Regions from separate parts of the Neobacillus sp. NPDC097160 genome, predicted to be linked through region 4. Evidence: riboswitches for the same ligand, from Rfam matches in the RefSeq annotation. Region 4 holds a riboswitch; each other region holds the start of a gene.
What was found. Region 4 has a riboswitch for S-adenosylmethionine ahead of mtnK (S-methyl-5-thioribose kinase). Riboswitches for the same ligand answer to the same signal wherever they lie in the genome.

Region 1 (5,610 bases), on a different contig from region 4:
AGAATTGGCGGAGAAGGTAGAGGTATCGCTTGTAACAATCAACCGTTATGAGAAAGGCAGACAAGAGCCGCAGCCTAGCACAATAAGACGCTTACAAAAGGCGCTACGTTATACCGAGGAAGACCTAGTAACGATTGCGGAACTATTAGAAGGCGATGCAGACAAGCGCAGCCATGCACGCCTAAAAATGAAGTTGCAGCAGCAAGCAGACTTATAAAAACGAAAAGGGAGCGAAAACACTATGACAGTAGAAAAAATTAACGAAAGCTTAGCGAAGGCACAAGAAATCCGAGACAGCGTTATTCCAGTTATGAGACCGTTTGTAATGGATGTATACCGAGCGGAACGAACCAAGATTAATTCAGACCGTCTACTATCGCACGAAGGCAAGCAGCACAAACTAACGAGGCTACAAAACCAATTCGAAGTAAAAGCGATGAAGGATTTACACGCCATGCAGCGGTTGCATGACGAGGCGGTTGTATCTGCCAAAGTAGACGCAGAACGACTATTAGCGAAAGGAACGCCACAACCTTCCGACGTAGAGCAAGCGTTATTCAATAGTAAAATGCAGCAAGTCAAAGCGAAGGTAATCTTTGCAGGCAGCGCTAAGACGGCACTAGAGGCGCTTCAAACGCTAACAGAGGTTGAACAACCAACGCTAGCCAAGCAAGCCGCCGAAAGCGTACTAGAACTATCAAGCTATGCGCTAACTGGAACGGTAGAAGACCGCCACCAAGCTAAACGGCAGCTAAGCGCCATTCATTCGGAGTTATTCAAGAGAGCGCAGCCACAAGGCGCAGAGGCGGCTACAGAGGCACTAGGACGAGCAAAAGCTATGTTAAATTCGGGCATTGTGCCTTCCATTCTAGCGGAAAAATTAGGCGAAATTAGCAGAGACACACAGCACTATGCCAATAATTCATACGCTTATTTCACGTCTAAAAGCGAATTTGTTAAACGTGTAGAAATGGGCATGTAATAACGCAGCAGCAGCGAAAGGGGGTGACATTTTGCGAGTTATTATAACTAACAATATGTTAATCCTAGGAGACGAAAATGTATTAAAACATACGACCGCCGACTACATGACCACCGACCTAACAGGCTATAACACGGCAGCGCCTAACTTAGACGACCTTTATAAGCTATACGAAAAGGGGCTAGGTAATAAGGCAGCAGCGAACGCATACAAGCGTTACAAAGAGTTAGTTTTAGCGAATTATGAGAAAAGGTAATAACGAAGAAGCAGCGCAGGGCATTAACAGCCTTAGCGCTCTTTTTTTGTCCATTGATACCAAATATTGCGAAGGGCTGCGCCTATCTTTGTAAATTACAACGAAAGAGGGCGTTAGCAGGATGGATAAGCAAACTTCTAAAATCGCAAAGCTACTAGGAAGACCGCAGCCGCAGCAAGAGAATATTTTCGTAGGTAAAAATGGCGTTATAGTTGTAGTAGAGGGCGAACTTAATCTAAATAAACTAGTCAACAAAGCGTTAGCTCTTTAACAGGGTAACGCTCTTTTTTTTTTATTGCCAAATGCCAAGAGATTCATTACAATCTATGTACCCTAGCGACTTTGCTAGTAATCTTGAAACCTTATCATTGGATGAAATTAGAGAGGCTATCCATCACTTACTAGATATACGGGATGAAAAGGTATGGATGCTGTTTGGAACACTGCCATTCTATGCATGCAGCAGTAACCAAGAGGATTTAGACCTTTTAAAAAGACTGTATGAATGTAAGAATGTCACCGTCAGAAACGATCCGGACGGCCGTTCCCGTTTAAATGTAAATATATTTAACGGTGACATAATTGTCACTGATTTTGGTGACACACCATCGCTAGGAAATATCCAAACTACGAAGCTGAAAGATGCCTACGAAACTTGGCAATCATCAACATTGGCTAAAGATTTGAGCTGCCATTGTCCAGCAGTTTCCTGCCTCGGCCCCAACATCTTAGTAAAAAATAGCTATTATCGAGATTGTGACTTTAGCTTAAGAAAAAATAGAATACAAAAGTAAAAAACAAGGAAATTGAAAATCTAATACGAGTATTTTGGATATTTTTAATTAGAAATATTCAAAATACTATTGACAACTTATTAATAGGAGTTTAAATTAAGTTTAATACTTTAAATGAATATTACGTTCTCTTATCAAGAGTGGCAGAGGGACTGGCCCGATGACGCCCAGCAACCGTTCCGGAAAGGAATTGGTGCTAAATCCTGCAAACAAATTATTTGTTTGAAAGATAAGAGAGGAGTAGTCCTTCTATTTGTGATGAAACCTCTCTTTTCTGGAGAGGTTTTTTATTTTACATAAAAACAAACTTTTCCTATAGGAGAAACGGAGAATTAGTAAAAACAAAGAGAAGGAGTTTTAAAATGAAAAGAAATATTTTAAAAAGTACATTCGTATCAGCATTGGCAGCAACACTACTACTCACAGGATGTGCATCTGGAGGAGAAACAAAGCAGGCAGGCGGCAACAAAAAGGTTTCGCTTGTAGGGGTACCAGAAGCATTTTCCAAAGGGGATCAGTTAAAAATCAAGGTCATCCGCAAAATTGGCGGTGACGATCATACTGCCCAATTCCTAGCAGGGGCAAAGGAAGAGGGAGAAGCATTAGGTTTAAAAGTGGACGTGTTTACGGCAAATGGCGACACAGCAAAATTCCATGATGCCATTAATCAGGCACTAGACCAAGACTATGACGGCTTTATCATCTCCCATGGCGATGATGATGCGACAATTAACGATGTGAAGAAGATTGTTGAAAAAGGAAAAAGTGTTGTAGCGTTTGATTCAAATCCAAACTTAGCAAATGTAGAGGGTGTAACCATTACTTCGCAGGATGACGAGGCATTAGCGACGTTAGCGCTTGACCAGCTTGTAAAGGAAACGAATGGTAAAGCGAATATTGCTTACCTATGGGTAGACGGTTTCCCGCCAATGGTCCGCCGCAACAAAGTTTACCAGGATGTGCTTGCAAAAAACTCTGGTATCAAAGAAGTGGAGCGTTTCGGGGTAGCTGCTGCTGATACAAGTGTCCAAACGCAAAATGCAGTGGCCGCGATGTTGAATAAATATCCGAAAGGTAAATTGGATGCGATTTTTGCTACTTGGGATGCCTTTGCCATCGGTGCAGCACGTGCACTTAAAGAAGCAGGGCGTGAAGAGGTAAAAATCTATGGGATTGACGTGTCGAATGCCGACCTCCAAGATATCCAAAGAAAAGGCAGTGCTTGGAAATATACAGCTGCGGTTGACCCTAAATTAATCGGTGCTGTTGATATGAGATTACTTGCGAAAAAATTAGCCGGTGAAGAAACACCGAAAACATATGATTTAGAAGCATCGCTTGTTTCACAAGAAAATCTTCAGAAGTCAAAGGATCCTATAAACATGGTTAATCTTTCAAAAATCATTCCAGGCTGGGGCGAGTCCACAGCATTTGAAGAGGATTGGATGAAAACATTAAAGAAGCATTATAAGAAGTAATCGTGAGCTGCACTCTCTTTTTCGCTAGATTAAGGGGGTGCCGTTTTAATAAGGGGGTGGAAGTTCGATGGGCTCAACATTAGAAATGAAAAACATCTCGATTGAATTTCCAGGTGTAAGGGCATTGAATCAAGTAAATTTTTCAACGGAAACGGGAACTATTCAGGCATTGATTGGGGCAAATGGTGCTGGGAAATCAACGTTAATGAAGGTTTTATCAGGGGCTTATGACCATTACACAGGGGAGATATCGCTGGACGGGAAACATCTCAATATCCGTTCGCCAAAATGTGCCCAGGATGCCGGAATTCAAATTGTATACCAGGAAGTTGATACTGCCCTCATACCGTATTTAACTGTCGCGGAAAATATCATGCTGCTCGACACCGTCCATAACATGGGGAATAGCCAGTGGATAAACTGGAAGAAGCTTCATCAAAAAGCAGCAGAAATTTTAACGGGGATGAACATCACACTTTCGACAAAGAAGCTTGTGAGTGAGCTGACACTTGCGGAAAAACAAATGATCTTAATTGCCAGAGCAATCTCGAATCAATGTAAGTTTCTGATTTTGGATGAACCGACAGCACCATTGAGCCATCTGGAAACGAACGAACTTTTTCGGATTGTTCGAGTGTTAAAAAAGCAAGATGTAGGAATTGTTTTTATCTCCCATCGCTTACCGGAAATTTTTGAAGTGTGTGATGTGATAACCATCATGAGAAACGGTGAATTTGTGGAAAAAGAAAAGATTGCCGCTATTACCCAAAATAAAGTTGTCGAGCATATGCTTGGGCAAAAGCTGGAGGAACAGTTCCCAGAAAAAAATACGGCAATTGGAAACACGGTTTTTGAAGTAAAGGGACTTACAGATAAGGAAAAAATTAAAGATTTACATTTGCACGTTAAATCAGGAGAAATCGTTGGTATTGCAGGGCTTGTAGGGGCTGGAAAGACAGAACTGTGCAAAGCATTATTTGGTTCGGAGAAACTAACAGGCGGAGAAATCATCATTAATGGGAACAAATTATCCTTAAAAAGCCCATATGATGCGGTAAAAAACGGGCTTGCCTTAGTCCCGGAGGAACGGAGAAAAGAAGGAATTCTCATTCTTGAATCCGTTGAAGCTAATTTGTCCGCTGCGAATCTAGGAAGTTTTTCAAAGGTATTTGGTTTTGTAGACAGAAAAAAGGAAAAAAATTCGGCAAAACAGTTGATCAGTCTTCTTGGTATTAAAACACCATCGGAAGAAACGAAGGTGCAAAATCTATCAGGTGGAAATCAGCAAAAGGTGGCAATCGGGAAGTGGCTTGTTGCTGAGGCAGATGTTTATATTTTTGATGAACCAACAAAAGGTGTTGACGTAGGAGCAAAGAAGGACATCTTTGAATTAATCATCGAATTGGCAAGAAGAGGAAAGGCCATCATTTACGCTTCATCTGAACTATCCGAAATGATCGGAATCACGGATCGAATCTATGTTTTATATGATGGCAGGTCAGTAAAGGAATTGGTTACAAAGGCAACGAATGAAGAGGAAGTATTATTTTATTCAACAGGGGGCAGGTAGAATGGAAGCAAAAATTTCAGCTAAGAATCAAGGAGCCCCAGTGAAAAAGGGATTTGAGCTGTTTCATTTTTTATATAAATACGGAACGATCATCACGATTCTTGCACTTATTGTTATTTTTTCAATAGCGAATCCTACCTTTATTCAAGGAAGTAATATCATCAATATCTTACGATCGATTTCGATTGTGACGATTATTGCCATCGGAATTACGATTTCGTTGTCCGTCGACGGTTTCGATCTCTCGGTCGGTTCGGTAGCATCGTTATCAAACGCCATCGTCATTTCGATGTTTGTCTGGTTTTCGCAAAATATAGTAGTGGCCATCATTTCTGCCATTCTCGCATCATTATTAGTTGGGGCATTAAACTCATTCATGATCGTGAAGCTGAGGATTCCGGATATGCTGATGACGTTAGCAACGATGTTTATCATTCAAGGGACGGCACTTACCTATACAAAAGGGGCATCGGTTTCGCAAAATATGGTGATGCCGGATGGCTCGATGGCAACAGGTCTCATCAGCCCTT
Region 2 (5,610 bases), on a different contig from region 4:
GCAGTAAAAGCTGTGTTCAAAGAATAGTGGCTTAATGCCAAGCTCCCCTTCAGGAAATTCACTAAAAATGAGCTGTGCATCATAGGTTCCATAATAATTGCCGACACCTGCATGGTCGCGTCCAACGATGAAATGGGTGCAGCCAAAGTTTTTCCGGGCGATGGCATGAAAAATAGCTTCTCTTGGACCAGCGTACCGCATTGCTGCAGGATAGACACCAAGCTGTACTCGATTGCTAGGATAGTAGTTTTCTAGCAAAACCCTGTAGCTTTTCAAGCGGACATCGGCAGGTATGTCATCAGACTTTGTTTCTCCAACAAGCGGATTGACAAATAATCCATCAACCGTTTCTAATGCAGCTTTTTGAATGTATTCATGGGCCCGGTGGATCGGATTCCGCGTTTGGAAGCCAACGACCGTTTTCCAGCCCTTTTCTTCAAATAGTGCTCGAGTTTCCTTCGGCTCTAGCCATACATCGCTGAATACTCCTTTTTTCGGTTTTTTAACTAATGTTACTTCACCAGCAACATAGACCGGACCTCTTTCATAAAGTCGCTTAACTCCCGGATGGGCAAGCTCTGGTGTTCTGTAAACCTCAATTGCTTCCTTATCTATATTCGGTTCGTACCATTCAGATACCTTAATAACACCATAAACCTCTTTTTGAAAAACTAACTTGATTTCTTGGCCCTCAGTTAGGGTTGCTGCGGTTTGATAGGAGACAGGAAGTGTCACAGGAATCGACCAGATCGTGTTGTCAGCTAAGCGCATGTTAGTGACGACGGATTCGTAATCAGCTTTTCCGAGGAACCCTGTTAGCGGACTGAACAGTCCTACTCCTATGAGTTCAAGGTCACTCAAGGCGATTGCATCAATTTCAAGTTCTTTTTCAATTAGGGAAAGGTCATAGTTTGGGTTATAAGCTTGAATTAATTTTCCTCCATGAGGTTTAGGTAAAAATGACATATTTTCTTCAAATCCTTTCAATAATTAATGTTTTAAAATGCTGTTATTGGCGGATAATACACTCCAATCAGCGCATAACACGTTCTAATCAGCGATATCCACTCCAATCAGCGCATAATCCACTCCAATCGGCGGATAACACGTTTCAATCAGCGGATAACACGCTTCAATCAGCGCATAATCCACTCCAATCAGCGCATCCACGCGGCCCATTCTCCCCTTAATCCTTCACAACCTCCTGATGCACTGTTATCGCGGGCTTTTGCCGCTTCATCAATGACAACACACCGATGACGGAAATCAGCACACCAACCATAGCGATGATCGGGTAAAAATTATGCTCGATGATCAATTGAATGAGGGTGTATGACAGCACCATCGACAGGACAGGTGATACGATCCAAACGGTAAGCAGCTGGACGACGATGTCTTTTTTCAAAACGGATCTGCCGTGCTTCGCGAAGCCCATTCCAATAATGGATGAGGTCGTGATTTGAGTCAGCGGGACAGGGATCCCGAATACAGATGCCACTGTCACGATGGTAGCGCCTGTTCCTGAGATCACGCAGCCCTCTTCCAGCTTCAGCGCCGTTATTTTTTTTCCGTTTGTTTCAAGGACGCGCTGCCCAAGCAGTAATGCCCCGCCTGCGACGAATAAGCCACCCCAGAAAATGCCGGTTCCGGTAGAGAGGATTTTGGCGCCGACTAGCGGTCCGACAGCATTCGCTACATTGTTCATCCCGGCCGAAAAGGCTTCAAACAGCCCCATAAAAACGACCAGCAAAGATAGAACAGGAACAGCTTTTGGAGCCTCCATCCATTTTTTAAGCCTTTTATTTTTCAAAATATAGGAAGCACCGATGGCGATAACGAATGCGGCAAACGGTGTAAGCAGCCAAAAAAACATGATCCAGACAAGCTTGCTGACAAATACCGACTGGTACACAATCCCGGCGCCGACGACAGAACCAACTGCCACTTCACTTGTGGAGAGCGGGATGCCAAAGATATTGGCCAAAAATAAGGATAATGCAGCTGACGACAAAACGATTAGGGCAATTGGAACGGTAAAGGTGTGATTCGGGACAATCCCGCTGCCAATTGTTTTGACAACTTCACCGCCGCCGAGCCAAGCTCCAAAGAATACAGCGATACTACACAACAGGAGGGCCAGCCGCTTTTTCACAACTCCAGATCCGTAGGCTATACCCATCGAAGCCGCCGCGCCACTGGCACCAATATTTATGGCGAAAAATAATCCAATTGTTAATGCAATAATTGTGAGCAAAAGAAAAGCCTCCTTTATCCCGCATCAGTGGGGAACTGACTGTTTGATTCAACTTTCATCAGCAAAGCCCCACTAGTTAAGATTCACCTCAGCGGGTATGCAAACCACATTCCGTCTTCCCACTTCCCGCCCAGCGGCCGGCACGTGAGTCACCATCCGACCCGGCAGGTTGTGTACATGGAAAGCAGCCGATACTTGGGTATTGATGGTCGTGCAGGGTGTTGTACGGGAGGTCTTTTTCCCTGATGTAGTCCCAAACATCATCCCAAGTCCAATGAATCAAAGGACAAATTTTGATATTCTCGAATTTTTCATCCTTATTTATGAATTCAGTTTCTGCCCTTGTTGGTGACTGTTCCCTGCGAAGCCCCGAGATCCACGCTTGTTTTGCTGTCAATGTCTCCTTCAAGGGAATGACCTTGCGGATTTGGCAGCATTGGTTCGGATCTCTTTTCCATAAGGCTGACCCGTACTCCGCCGCCTGTTCATCTAAACTTACCTTTGGCTGTTTGCGCTCAATCCTCAGAGTCGGAAAGCGGGCTTCAATCTTATCAATCACCTCATACGTTTCCGGGAAGTGTAAGCCAGTATCTAAAAAAACAATCTGGGCATCTGGCTTCACTTGCTGGATTAGGTCAATTAACACAATTGCTTCGGCCCCGAAACTTGATGCATAAACAATTTCCTCATCAGGATAAGAATGGTATACCCACTCTAAAACGGAACGAGCACCCTTTGTTTCATCTTCAATTTGAAAATCACCTGAAATTTGTCTCCAATTATTAAACGTAATAGCAGTTGTCATGGCTCCAAGCCTCCTTTTTTCCAAGAAAAAAAGGCAGTCTTCCACTTAATAAAGTGAAGACCGCCTCTAGTTTGTCTAGTCAGCGATTTTTATTTTGTTGAAGACGAACCTTTTCATTTTTCTCAAGTTGCACAATTTTTCCATCCTGGACCACAAGCGTGATCGATCCAAATTTTAACGTTTCCAGCATCTTCTCTAAATGCGCAATGAGTTCTTCTCTTTCATCAGCTTTCAGTTGATTCGTCCCCCTTTCATGAAAAAGACGTCCTTCCAATCGGGAAAGGCGTCACATTTCTGTATACACCTTATCGCTCAAAATGAAAGTCATTTTGCTGGAGTTAGCACCTTACAATGCAGGTTGCCATGCTTCATCGGGCCAGTCCCTTAGCCACTCTTGATAAGAATTTATAATATTTATTGAAATTAATCCTACCATACCAATAGGTTTTAAGTAAATAAGAAAATGAAAAATTTAAAAAATTATCATTTGCACCTTTTTTAAGCTTGTCCTAGTATCGAATAATGCCGGACATTCTAGGTAAATTCGCATAGAAAAAAGCAGCATAATAACTGCTTTTTACACTTGCATCTTCATATTTTTAAGTATCTTTTACTCTCATTTACTAAGTATTCAAAAAGGAATCCCACTCACTATCCATGGAAATCGGAGCAAGATCCTTACCTTCCACTTGTTTTTCAATATCTTTATATTCTTCCTCTAAATCGCTTAAAGTCCATTCATAAAGGTGCTTGTTATTTATTTTATAAATGCCGGATTTAATGAGCTCATCAATTAGAAGATGTCTTTTTTGTTGAACCTCATTCTGTTGTAAATGATTCATCATCTGAACCCTCCAATCGTTAGACTTAAGGGCATTATAAATTGTATTTACCCCAAATATTGTCGAATAATCATTTAATTACATTCATTTAATGGAATTGTATGAACGTCAATAACTAGCCTGTTCATTTTATGCGGTTTGTAATAATTTAATACGAGTGAAATATTATCTACCTTCTTAGCTTAGTTATTTTTGAAAAATTTTTTAAAAACTTGATGCCATTTTGCCTAATCTGCATTTACTGTAATGTGAAGGAGATGATGACAATGACGGAATTAAATTTTCATCAAATTGCCCATGAGTTATTAAAGAAAGAAGTGGAGCTTGTTACTCTTCAAGGTAATTTTACTGGAAGGCTTCTTGAGGTTGGTAATGATGTTCTTGTATTGGAAAGCAGGGGCCGAATTCGTCCAAGACTTGTAGCCATACGAATTGAGGTTATTGTGGCAATTTTTCGCGTAGAGCAAATGCCAAGAGGACCATTTGGTTTTAATCCTCCAGAGGAATTGAATGCTGAGCAGGACCAGCATGAAAGCAGCGATGATTAAGAGCAGGCCGGACGCCTAAATACCAAGAATTAATCATGAGCAGTCGATGCGGATGCTCTTTTGTTATTTATAGATAAAATTAATTTCAGAGAAAGCAAAAGTTTTAATCTTGCTTTCTCTTTTTTACGATTGAAAATCTTATGGGTAAACCTAGTTTACGTGCTGATGTGTGATAAATCCATTTGTCTTTGATGCATAGGGCAGCACAGTGACAGAATCTCTCTTAGTATTTTGTCTTGTAAATAATTCCTTATAATAACCGTTTATGTTTAGTAAGTTTTCGTGGTTTCCACTTTCCATGATTTCTCCGTTTTTCACAACAAATATCGTATCAGCATGTAAAATGGTTGAAAGCCGATGAGCAATCATAATGATGGTCTTTTCCTTGTCAAAGTGTTGAATTGACTCTTGAACAAGCTGTTCACTTTCATTATCAAGTGCACTTGTGGCTTCATCCAGTATAATAATAGAGGGATTTTTTAAAAATACACGTGCAAGTGAAATCCGTTGTTTTTGGCCACCAGAAAGTTTAATCCCTCGTTCTCCTATTTCTGTGTCATATCCTTTCGGCAACATGGAAATAAATCCATGCGCAAAGGCTTTTCGAGCGGCAGAAATGATCTCATCATCTGTGGCATCAAGCTTTGCCATTTTAATATTGTCTTTAATTGACGAGCTATATAAAAAATTATCCTGTGTAACGATTCCCATATGATCCCTTAAACTAGATAAAGAAAAGTCTTGAATATTCATACCATCGATTAAAACTATACCGTCATTTACATCATACATTCTAGTCAACAGCTGTAAAATAGTGCTCTTACCGCCCCCGCTCTCTCCAACAAAGGCGTATGTCTTCCCTTTTTCTAGCGTCATTGAAAGGTTGTTAATAATGTTGTTTTTTCCATCATAAGAAAACGATACTTTATTGAACTGAATCGAATGATCAAACCGGGTTAAGTCAACCGGGTTCGTTTTTTCAATAATTGTAGCAGGTGTAGAGAGGAACTCAAATATCCTTTTTAGGGCCACATTTCCTTCCATGATCGCAGGGTAAGCATTGACTAAAGCAGCTACAGGACTCCGCATTTTATCCACATAGGCAAAGAACGCGATTAAACTGCCGACTGTTATACTGCCATCGATGACAAATAGACTTGC
Region 3 (5,610 bases), on a different contig from region 4:
GATAGGCGGCCCATTTTTCACGTTTTAACGGCAGTCCCTCTCGAATGGCAGGCTCATCCACTTGAATCATACGGATTCCATTTTCCTCAAGTGTTTCCACTTCTTTTCGAAGTGCAAGCGCAATTTGATTTGCCACTGCATAACGTGAAATATCATTACGGACAAATGACCAGTTTAAAATCGTAATCGGGCCTGTCAGCATTCCTTTTACTGGTTTGCTTGTTAACGATTGGGCATAAACAGTTTCTTCAATTGTCATAGGTTTCTTGAATGCGACATCACCGTAAATAAGCGGCGGCTTCACACATCTTGAACCATATGACTGAACCCAGCCGTATTTTGTAAATTGAAATCCAGCTAATTTTTCACCAAAATATTCAACCATGTCTGTCCGTTCAAATTCTCCATGTACCAACACATCCAGACCGAGTTCTTCTTGAATATCAATCCACTTTTTTATTTCCGCCTTTATAAAGGCTCCATAATCACTATCGGTTAATTCGCCTTTCCGCCATTTTAAACGCTGTTTTCTGACTTCTTTTGTTTGCGGGAAGCTCCCTATCGTTGTCGTAGGAAGAACTGGTAATTGAAAAGCTTTTTCTTGAATTCCCTGCCGGACGGTAAATGGGGCTCTCCGCTCTGCTTGATCCTTCTGTAAGCTGAGTGCAGCTTCACGGACTTGAGTGTTATTTCGAATCGATGATTGATTTAATGTCTGAATCGCTCTGGTACTTTCTGCGATTTCCTTCTCGATCTCTTTTTTTCCATCGTTTATGCCTTTTGTAAGTATCACCGTTTCCGCTAATTTTTCATCAGCAAATGATAACGTATCTCTTAGCAACTCATCGAGCGTTTCTTCGATTTTTACTGTCACAGGTACATGCAATAAGCTTGATGACGGCTGAACAATTAGACTTGTTTTGGGAACAACCTCGGTAATCTCTGTAAGAATTGAAAATGTCTCCTCAAGATTCGTACGCCAAATGTTGCGACCATCAATTACTCCAGCTGCAAGGACCTTATTTTTTGGAAAGCCGTATTTTTTCAAGGCAGCAAGATTCTGACCTTCATCATGTACAAAATCCAGTCCAATTGCCTGAACAGGAAGTGAAATGACCTCTTCGTAATGCTCGATACTTTCAAAATAAGTTTGCAAGATCACCTTTACGTTGGGTGCTGCATCATGCAATGCCTGGTAGACTTCGTTAAATATAGCAATCTCTTCTTTTAAAATACTAGCAGCTAAAATCGGTTCATCGAATTGTACCCATTCTACGCCTTCTGCCTCTAGTTCGCGTAAAATTTCAGCATAAAGAGGGACAAATTGTTCGACAACTGCTTTAAACTCACTTTTGTTATAGCCTTTTGATAGCTTTACAAATGTAACCGGTCCTAATATAACAGGTTTTCCATGAATACCAAGTTTTTGTTTCGCCTCTTGGTAAAATTGAAGCGGGCGGTTTTCAACAAGAGCAGGCGCTGTTTCAGCAAGCTCTGGAACTATATAATGGTAGTTTGTATTAAACCATTTGGTCATTTCAGATGCAACTGCATCTTTCGTTCCTCGAGCAATATCAAAATAGGTTTCAAGTGGTATCTTCCGGCCGCTGTATTCAAATCGTCTCGGTACTAAACCGAACATAACGGCCGTATCTAGCACATGATCGTATAAGCTAAAGTCTCCAACCGGGATCAAGTCCACTCCCTGCTCCTGCTGCTTCACAAGCTGCTGCAGGCGAATCTCCTCCATTTGCTTTAAGAAGGCTTCTTTGCCTACTTTACCTGCCCAAAACTGTTCCAGTACTTGTTTCCATTCGCGTTTTTCACCAATTCTTGGGTACCCTAAATTTGAACTTAATACTTTTTCCATAATGGTTTTTCTCCCCTTTGTGTTTTGGTCCTCAACTAAAAAAATCTCTCTTTTCAAAATAAAAAGAGAGATTCATACGTATAGTTAACTAGAGTTGAGACCTTCTGGATTCCTCAACACGTATTCCTCACCCCCCTATATCCTCGTAGAGTATAAGTGCATACAACAGGCAGGTCTCCTGACTTTGGTTCATCGCTTCTTATCCCTTCCCATTTCAATATGAAACAGTGGCAGTTCGATAAGTCGCTCCCCATTACAGTGGCGGGACCGTGCCGGTATTTCACCGGTCTTCCCTTTTAAGCCGTGTAAATCATTTACACAGCACCTGAAGCTTTTGATATAAAGTTTTTAAAAACAGATTTGGAACCATTTATCTCGTGAAAAACAAAAAGTCTCTCTAATGGTACATAGAGAGACTTGCGAATCCTTTGTCATCCCTCTCATTTGCCAAAGCAATATGCCTTGCTGGAATTAGCACCTTTTTAACAAATTTGTTAAATGGTTGCTGGGCTTCATAGGGCCAGTCCCTCCGCCTCTCTTCATAAGAGCTTTTAATTTTTAAAAATGTTTTGAATTATTTGCAATAATAGCATGCAAAACAGGTACTGTCAAAGATTATTTATTTATAAGCCAAAACCTGTTTAATTTTTTCAACAGCCCAATCAATTTCTTCCTTTGCAATTATAAGCGGCGGCGCAAAGCGAATCACCGTATCATGGGTTTCTTTACATAACAGTCCTTCATCCTTTAACTGCTCACAATAAGGTCTTGCTTCCTCTGTTAGTTCAACGCCAATAAACAGGCCTCTGCCTCTAACTTCTTTTATAATTGGATTATTGATTGATTTTAATTGTTCAAGGAAGTAGTTTCCTAATTCAAGCGAGCGTTCTGCTAGTTTTTCATCTTCAAGCACTTCAAGTGCTGCAATCGAAACAGCACAGGCAAGTGGATTTCCACCAAAAGTTGAACCATGTGATCCTGGGTTAAATACGCCTAAAATATCAGCATTCGCTACGACACAAGAAATAGGGAATACACCACCGCCAAGTGCTTTTCCTAATATCAGCATGTCAGGATTGATTCCTTCCCATTCATACGCAAACATTTTACCCGTACGACCCAGACCTGCTTGAATTTCATCGGCAATAAACAAGACATTGTTTTCATTACATAAGTCAAATGCGGCTTTAATAAATCCTGCCGATGGAATGATAATCCCCGCTTCGCCTTGGATTGGCTCGATTAAAAATGCTGCAGTATTAGGTGTAATAGCTGCTTTTAACGCCCCGAGATCGCCATAGGGAATTAAGTTAATTCCCGGCAGCATCGGACCAAAGCCGCGCTTATATTCTGGATCAGACGATAAGGAAACAGCCCCCATTGTCCGGCCATGGAAGTTACCGGTGCAAGCAATGATTTCTGCTTGATTATCGGCAATTCCCTTAACATCATAACCCCAGCGGCGGGCAGCTTTAAGGGCAGTTTCAACGGCTTCTGCCCCTGTATTCATTGGGAGCGCCATGTTTTTATTGGTTAATTGACAAATCTTTTCATACCATGGACCAAGTTGGTCGTTATGGAAAGCACGGGAAGTAAGTGTCACCTTATCCGCTTGATCTTTTAAGGCTTGAATAATTTTTGGATGACGATGCCCTTGGTTAACAGCGGAATAGGCACTAAGCATATCCATGTAGCGGGTACCTTCCGGGCTTTCTACCCAAACACCCTCTGCTTTAGCAATTACGATTGGCAGCGGATGATAGTTATTCGCACCGAATTTTTCTGTTTGTTCAATGATTTCAGTTGTTTTTGCTGTTTTCATAGTCATTATGTTAGCTCCCTTCTTTATTTTTCCCAAAAGTAAGGACTTCAAGGAAGAAGACCCCTTTCGGAAAAATCCCTATAATGTTTCAGAAGTTGTTTTTGCCTGCATATGAAGCAGCAAATAATCAGGACCGCCGGCTTTTGAATCTGTGCCAGACATATTAAAGCCGCCAAATGGCTGATAGCCGACAATGGCACCGGTACAGACACGATTAAAATACAGATTTCCAACGTGGAATTCTTCCCTAGCCCGTTCAATATGTTCACGATTATTAGAAATAAGGGCACCGGTTAAACCATAGTCAGTATTATTGGCAATTTCCATCATATGGTCAAAGTCACGTGCTTTACAGATAGCCACCACCGGTCCGAAAATTTCTTCCTGCATCAAGCGTGATTTTTCATCAAGATCAGCGAAAATCGTCGGCTGGATAAAGTAACCTTTCGAATCATCGCCTTCACCGCCGGTCATCAATCTGCCCTCTTGTTTGCCAACTTCGATATAATTCATGATTTTCTTAAATGCCTTGTCATCAATAACTGGTCCCATATAGTTTTCAAGAGCTTCCGGGTTTCCAAGTGTGAGTGTCTTCGTTAAGGCAACCGCCCTTTCAATGACTTCGTCGTAAACATCTTGATGAACAACGGCGCGAGAGCCTGCAGAACATTTTTGACCGGAGAAACCAAAAGCAGAATAAACAATACTTTTTGCAGCTAACTCTAAATCGGCATCGCTGTCGACAACAACCGTATCCTTACCGCCCATTTCTGCAATAACCCGCTTAATCCAAATTTGCCCTGGGTGAACCTTTGCTGCACGTTCATTAATGCGGCAGCCGACATCGCGAGAACCTGTAAAGGAGACGAAACGTGTTTTCGGATGATCCACAAGGTAGTCACCAATTTCTGCACCGCTTCCCGGCACAAAATTAAGCACACCTTTCGGAAGTCCCGCTTCTGTCATAAGCTCTACAAATTTTGCAGCCACTACAGGTGTCGAGTTAGCAGGTTTCAACAGAACCGTGTTTCCCGAAACAATCGCGGCAACAGTTGTTCCGGCCATAATCGCTAATGGGAAGTTAAACGGTGAAATAATAATTCCGACTCCTAGTGGAATGTAATGGAATTGATTAAATTCGCCTTCACGGCTATTAACTGGAAAACCATCTTTAATACGGAGCATTTGTCTTCCATAATACTCAAGAAAATCGATTGCTTCTGCTGTATCGGCGTCCGCTTCGTTCCATGGCTTTCCAGCTTCTTTTACAAGATAGGCAGAAAATTCATGTTTCCTGCGTCTCATGATTGCAGCAGCACGGAAGATAATATTTGCACGATGTTCTGGTTTCCACTTTTTCCAAGATTCAAAGGTAGTTAAGGCAGCCTGCATTGCCTGTTCAGCCAACTCTTGGTCTGCCATGGAAACGCGGCCAATGACTTCGTCTTTGTTCGCTGGATTAATAGAAGTAATTTTTTTGTCTGTTGTAATCGGTTCCCCGCCAATAACGACTGGATATTCTTTACCTAATTGTGATTGAACATAGTTTAATGCTTCTTGAAATGTATGTTTATTTTTTTCATCTGCAAAATTAGTAAATGGTTCATGTGTATATGGTTTCACGTATTAACCCCCTTGTTTTAAATTCCATTAATTTAAGATGCAAGTACCGTGCCAAAATAAAAAAGCTTATTCTTCAAGGTATTTTTCACTTACTGCAAAATAATTTTGCGCAGAATTTTTTACTTTTACATTCATGCAAATATTTTTTGCGTTAAAAAGTTTTTAATGTTTAAATAGTTTTATATAGTATTTGAAAAGGGGCATGAAATCAGCGTGGAACATTCAAAAGAGACGGCAGATTATTTGCAATTTGTTAACCAGATGTATCAACGAATTTTAGACGAAGTGGATGTCG
Region 4 (5,610 bases):
AAATGGATGAAGAAACGAATAAATTAAAGGTGAAAATACCTCCGCTTCGTGCTTTGACGGGAAAACCAAAACGGATTGCGTCTGGCCACGGGGCATGTCCAGGATGTGGAATTTTTGCAGGTATAGAGCTATTCTTTAAAGGAATTGAGGGGGATATTGTTACCCTATTCCAAACAGGCTGTGCTTATGTAACCACCACTGGCTATCCGAGCACCTCACATAAGCAGACGATGATGCACAACTTGTTCCAAAATGGAGCTGCGACATTATCAGGTACGCTGGAAGCGTTTATGGAATTAAAAAGCCGTGGTGAAATTAACATTTCCGACGATGCAACCTTTGTGATGATCACTGGTGATGGTGGTATGGATATTGGCATGGGGTCGGCCATTGGTACAGCGCTTCGTGGACATAAGCTGATTATGCTTGAGTATGATAATGAAGGCTATATGAATACGGGCTCACAAATGTCTTATTCTACCCCAATGGGTCATATGACTAGCACATCTGGAGTAGGGAAGAAGCAGCAAGGAAAAGCGTTTCATCATAAAGATACAGCGCAAATTATGGCTGCCACCAATATTCCTTATGTGTTTACGGGATCAGAGGCATTTCCGCAAGACTTAGTGAAAAAAGGTGCAAAGGCACAATGGTACGCACAAAATGTGGGAACGGTTTACGGTAAAATTCTTATCACATGTCCATTAAACTGGAAATCTGATGACCGTTTCGGTACGAAAATTGTCGAAGCTGCAGTAGATTCTTGCTTCTTCCCGCTATATGAAGTAGAGCAAGGAGTTACCACGATTACGTATAATCCGGAAGATAAGAATAAACGCATTCCGCTTTCCGAATGGTTAAAATATATGGGCAAAACTAAACATCTGCTAAAAGAGGATAATAAACCAATTTTAGAAGAGTTTGAAGCAGAAGTAGAAAAAAGGTGGCAGCGCCTAATGGCTAAACATGAAAATTCAATGTTATAAAAAAATTGAAAACGCAAAGTACTTTTGGTGCTTTGCGTTTTTTTGCTGTTTGACTTTGATTCATCTTCGTGATAAATGAAAAATTTGTAGGTCGGCAGAAAAGGAATTTTAGCGTATTATGTAGAATATATGATTCTATATGATTGCTTGATTAAAGAAGTTCGCGGGGTGCTATAAGTTGGAGAAGCAGTTCAATCAGGAATATCCTTTACCTTATGATAAAAATATAGAACAGACGAAGGGAACGGATTTGCAGAAAAGCGAACAAAAATACAGACAGATTTTTGAAGATTCCATAGACGGACTTATTCTCTGGGATCATGAACATCGGATTGTTGATGTAAATGCTGCCGCTGAAAAAATGATTGGTTTACCAAAGAAAAAATTAATTGGAAACCGGGTATATGAACCAAATACCCCGCTGGAGGGGAAAAAACAAGAAATTTTGAAGCATATTGATCAGCTTCTTCATAAAGGAAAAACCGCATCCTCAATCATCTTTGAAATGGAGGATGGTAAAAAGAGATATTTTGAATTCTCTTCCAAAGGGGATATTGTCGGGGGCGTAAATTTTACAGTATTTAAGGATGTAACAGAAAAAGTAGTCATGCAAGAACAGCTGCGGAAATCTGATACATTAAATGTAATTGGTGAACTTGCGGCAGGAATTGCTCATGAAATACGAAATCCTATGACAGCTTTGAAAGGGTTCATTCAATTACTTGAAGGCAGTATTACAAAAGAGCATTCGATGTATTATCAAATTATTACCACAGAATTACAACGAATTGATTCAATTATTAATGAAATTCTAATCCTTGCAAAACCGCAGGCAATTAGCTTTCAGGAAAAGGATATAATTCAAATTATGAAGGAAACGGTTGACCTGCTTACAGCGCAGGCGGTTCTTTATAACGTTCAATTTGTAACAGAATATGATGCCGGGCTTCCGCTTGTATTTTGTGAACCCAATCAATTGAAAAAGGTCTTTATTAATTTAATAAAGAATGCTATCGAGGTAATGCCAGGTGGAGGGAATATTACGATTACCATCAAGAAAATGGAAAACCAGCAAATTCAGATAAAAATCAAGGACGAAGGAATGGGGATTTCTGAAGAAAAGATAAAAAAGCTTGGTGAACCGTTTTACACGACAAAAGACCGGGGAACGGGACTTGGGTTGATGGTAAGCTATAGAATCATCGATGAACATAAAGGAACGATCAACATTGAAAGTGAGGAAGGGAAGGGGACGATTTTTTATATTTATTTGCCAACTAATCATAACAACAATAACCCAATGGTTTAAAAACACTTTCGTCCTTTTCCGGAAGTGTTTTTTCATTATGTAGTCTAAACCTGAATAAAAAAGCAATCCGAATGGATCCGGATTGCTTTTATTGGGATTACAATACACCATGGACTTTTTCAATGAAAGAGGGGACGTCGGTGATTTCTTTTCGTTGTTTAATTAGGATTTTCCCTAGTTCTAATGTCGTCCGTTTGGCTGCTAATCTAATTTGTTCATCTTCAATACTATCTAAATCTGCAACATGTGCGAGTCCAATCGTTCTTCTGATTAATTCGCAGCCGGCAAATCCAATGGAATCCTCAAAAAACTTTGATAAATTATAGCCTAAGAATGTATCAGTTTTAGCAGAAAGCTCTTTATTTTCTGTATTCCAGAGACGTGAAAACTCGTCTTTAAAGACACTCCATACTGTTTCAATATGACGAATAAAGTGATCACGTTTTGAATCGTTCGCAATAACCTCGAAGAGAAGATTCGCAAATACTTGGCCAATATCAAAACCGGCAGGGCCATAGAAAGCGAACTCTGGATCAATGACCTTTGTATCTGAATTGCCTGCAAAAATGCTTCCGGTATGCAGGTCACCGTGGAGGAGAACTTCTGCCTGTGTTAAAAAGCTTCTTTTCAACACATTTACATGAAACTTCAGTTCCGCGTCTTGCCAAAGAGCTTCGACGTCAGTCCGTAAGCTATCCTCAAATTCGTTTGTGTCCGCATCAAAATAGGGATCAGTAAAAATTAAATCCTCGGTAATTTTGCAAAGCTCCGGATTGATAAACTTTTGCACCTGCGCTTTTTTTGCAGCGGGGCCTAAGCCATAATCTGACGTATAGAATAGTGTTTTGGCGAGATATTCGCCCAAATGTTTAGAGATTAGCGGGTATGTTTCCCCGTTAATAAATCCCGTTCTAGCAATTAAAAGATGGGAAAGATCCTCCATTACAGTGACGGCTAGCACGTCATCTGTAAAATAAACCTTGGGAACGTAATCTGGTGCAAGCTGCCCAAAAGTCTTTAAGGCATCTGCTTCAATTTTGGCCCTTTTTAAAGTTAACGGCCAGCTTTCGCCAACGACTTTGGCATAAGGAAGAGCTTGTTTAATGATAACGCCTTTTCCACCCTTCACATCGACTATATGAAAAACTAGATTTAAATTACCATCACCAATCTCCCTGCAGGATAGTTCTGCATTTTCAGTGAAAATAGGTAGACTTAATGCCAATTCGATGGCGGCAGGTTCAGTTAATGGCTCGTATGACGTTTGCTTAAGTTGACTCATAATAAATTCCTCCTTGTTATGGAGGCTTTAAAAGTGCAATAAGGCACTAAAAAAGCCTCTTTCTCATCTGAAAGAGGCTAGAAGACATTGTCTATCACACCTCTTATCTCTCAGAAAGATTATCCTTCTGTTGGAATTAGCACCGTGCCATATTGGGAAAATAACCCCACGCGTTAACTGCGCCCCATTTAAAAAAATGGAGATCCGGTCGGTTGCTGGGCTTCAAAGGGCCAAATCCCTCAGCCAGCTCGTGATAAGAGTAAAGCTATTCAATATGGTAAAAATAATAACAGTTTCATAAATATAGTGTCAATATATTTTGAAAATTATTTATAAAACCGTGGTTTTCTATCTTCAAAAACTGGAATCTTCTTACGGATTTCCTTTACTAGCGCCACATCAATCTCGGTGGATAAGATTTCTTCCTTTTCCCCAGCCTCTGCAATCACTTCTCCCCAAGGATCAATTACCATCGAATGTCCGGCAAATTGATTATTCGGATCGCTACCAGATCGGTTGCAGGCAATCACATAACATTGATTTTCAATTGCCCTCGCGATTAAAAGAGCACGCCAATGCTCCAAGCGTAGTAAAGGCCATTCGGCAACAACGAATAATGCTTCCGCTCCTTCTGAAGTATGTGCACGAATCCACTCAGGAAAACGGATATCATAACAAATAACACCTGCAAACGACTGATCTTCAATCTGAAATAATCCTTTTTCAGCACCGGCTTGCAGATAGAGATGCTCATCCATTAGTTTAAAAAGATGTAGTTTACTATAGCGATGAGCAAGCTGGCCATCTTTTGTAACAATAAGCAGTGTGTTCATTACCCCGTTTTCTTCACGGTTTGCCACAGAGCCTCCTACAAAATGAACATGAAATTTCTTTGCCGCATTTTGGAGAAATTCAATCGTTTGCTTGGCATCTTTGTCGGCAATCTCATCAAGTCGTGTTAAGTCATAGCCTGTTGTCCACAGTTCTGGAAGGACAATGATATCAGGGTGCTCATTCATTGCTTTTTCAATTAACCTTTCAGCAGATTGATAGTTTTTTAAAGGGTCACCAAAGGAGATATCCATTTGTAGACAAGTAATTTTTAATTTCACAAATCTTCACCTCTTAAGAAATTTCGGAATTTTATCTTTACAAGCTGATATAAAAGTTATAACATTTATCACTAGAATTTCAAATGAATTTTGAAAACTAATAAAGCAGGTGAAATAGATGAAGCAATTTCCATCATCAGAACTTTTAAATAGTCTGCCAAAACAGTTTTTTGCAGGGCTTGTGAAGAAGGTTGGGGAATATATTGCCGAGGGACATGATGTGATTAATTTAGGTCAAGGTAACCCTGATCAGCCGACCCCATCACATATTGTTGCTAAGCTTCAAGAAGCGGCTGCAAATCCTCTGAATCACAAGTATTCTCCGTTTCAAGGACATCGATATTTAAAACAAGCTGCGGCGGATTTTTATTTTAAAGAATACGGGGTAACAATTGATCCGGATAAAGAAGTAGCCATTTTATTTGGCGGCAAAGCAGGACTAGTAGAAATACCCCAGTGCTTGTTAAATCCAGGTGACACCATTCTCGTACCCGACCCGGGTTACCCTGATTATTTGTCTGGAGTCGCACTGGCAAACGCGGAAATGGTAACAATGCCATTAAGAGAGCAAAATCATTTTTTGCCGGATTTTAATGAACTTTCTGCTGATATTCTTTCAAAGGCAAAATTAATGTTCCTCAATTATCCAAACAATCCGACAGGAGCTACGGCCACTTCAGAATTTTTTGCGGAAACAATAAAGCTGGCAAGTGTGAACAATATTTGTGTCGTTCATGATTTTGCCTATGGCGCAATCGGGTTTGATGGTGAAAAACCATTGAGCTTCCTGCAGGTTGAAGGAGCAAAAGAAGTTGGGATTGAAATATATACGTTATCGAAAACTTATAATATGGCAGGCTGGCGTGTCGGATTTGCCGTAGGAAATGAAAGTGTCATTACTGCTATTGAATTACTTCAGGA

Region 1: another riboswitch for S-adenosylmethionine. It lies ahead of ACIQXV_RS02785 (sugar ABC transporter substrate-binding protein); the one in region 4 lies ahead of mtnK (S-methyl-5-thioribose kinase).
Region 2: another riboswitch for S-adenosylmethionine. It lies ahead of ACIQXV_RS10770 (YezD family protein); the one in region 4 lies ahead of mtnK (S-methyl-5-thioribose kinase).
Region 3: another riboswitch for S-adenosylmethionine. It lies ahead of metE (5-methyltetrahydropteroyltriglutamate--homocysteine S-methyltransferase); the one in region 4 lies ahead of mtnK (S-methyl-5-thioribose kinase).

What each region holds. Positions count from the first base shown of each region.
Region 1 is NZ_JBIWDU010000002.1:170,272-175,881, reverse strand. Features, by position in the region: gene ACIQXV_RS02810 (helix-turn-helix domain-containing protein) at 1-217, shown strand, start outside; gene ACIQXV_RS02805 (hypothetical protein) at 326-982, shown strand; gene ACIQXV_RS02800 (hypothetical protein) at 1,014-1,238, shown strand; gene ACIQXV_RS02795 (hypothetical protein) at 1,360-1,509, shown strand; gene yfkAB (radical SAM/CxCxxxxC motif protein YfkAB) at 1,541-2,032, shown strand; SAM riboswitch class I at 2,161-2,268, shown strand; gene ACIQXV_RS02785 (sugar ABC transporter substrate-binding protein) at 2,395-3,510, shown strand; gene ACIQXV_RS02780 (sugar ABC transporter ATP-binding protein) at 3,578-5,080, shown strand; gene ACIQXV_RS02775 (ABC transporter permease) at 5,082-5,610, shown strand, end outside.
Region 2 is NZ_JBIWDU010000006.1:189,028-194,637, reverse strand. Features, by position in the region: gene sat (sulfate adenylyltransferase) at 1-966, opposite strand, end outside; gene ACIQXV_RS10780 (sulfate permease) at 1,187-2,254, opposite strand; gene ACIQXV_RS10775 (phosphoadenylyl-sulfate reductase) at 2,343-3,059, opposite strand; gene ACIQXV_RS10770 (YezD family protein) at 3,139-3,333, opposite strand; SAM riboswitch class I at 3,362-3,463, opposite strand; gene ACIQXV_RS10765 (Fur-regulated basic protein FbpA) at 3,683-3,901, opposite strand; gene ACIQXV_RS10760 (hypothetical protein) at 4,168-4,449, shown strand; gene ACIQXV_RS10755 (ABC transporter ATP-binding protein) at 4,600-5,610, opposite strand, start outside.
Region 3 is NZ_JBIWDU010000019.1:85,032-90,641, forward strand. Features, by position in the region: gene metE (5-methyltetrahydropteroyltriglutamate--homocysteine S-methyltransferase) at 1-1,870, opposite strand, end outside; cobalamin riboswitch at 2,022-2,214, opposite strand; SAM riboswitch class I at 2,308-2,418, opposite strand; gene ACIQXV_RS23735 (ornithine--oxo-acid transaminase) at 2,490-3,698, opposite strand; gene pruA (L-glutamate gamma-semialdehyde dehydrogenase) at 3,771-5,315, opposite strand; gene ACIQXV_RS23745 (sigma-54 interaction domain-containing protein) at 5,577-5,610, shown strand, end outside.
Region 4 is NZ_JBIWDU010000017.1:91,945-97,554, forward strand. Features, by position in the region: gene ACIQXV_RS22240 (thiamine pyrophosphate-dependent enzyme) at 1-986, shown strand, start outside; gene ACIQXV_RS22245 (PAS domain-containing sensor histidine kinase) at 1,165-2,295, shown strand; gene mtnK (S-methyl-5-thioribose kinase) at 2,393-3,577, opposite strand; SAM riboswitch class I at 3,678-3,837, opposite strand; gene ACIQXV_RS22255 (carbon-nitrogen family hydrolase) at 3,904-4,689, opposite strand; gene ACIQXV_RS22260 (pyridoxal phosphate-dependent aminotransferase) at 4,808-5,610, shown strand, end outside.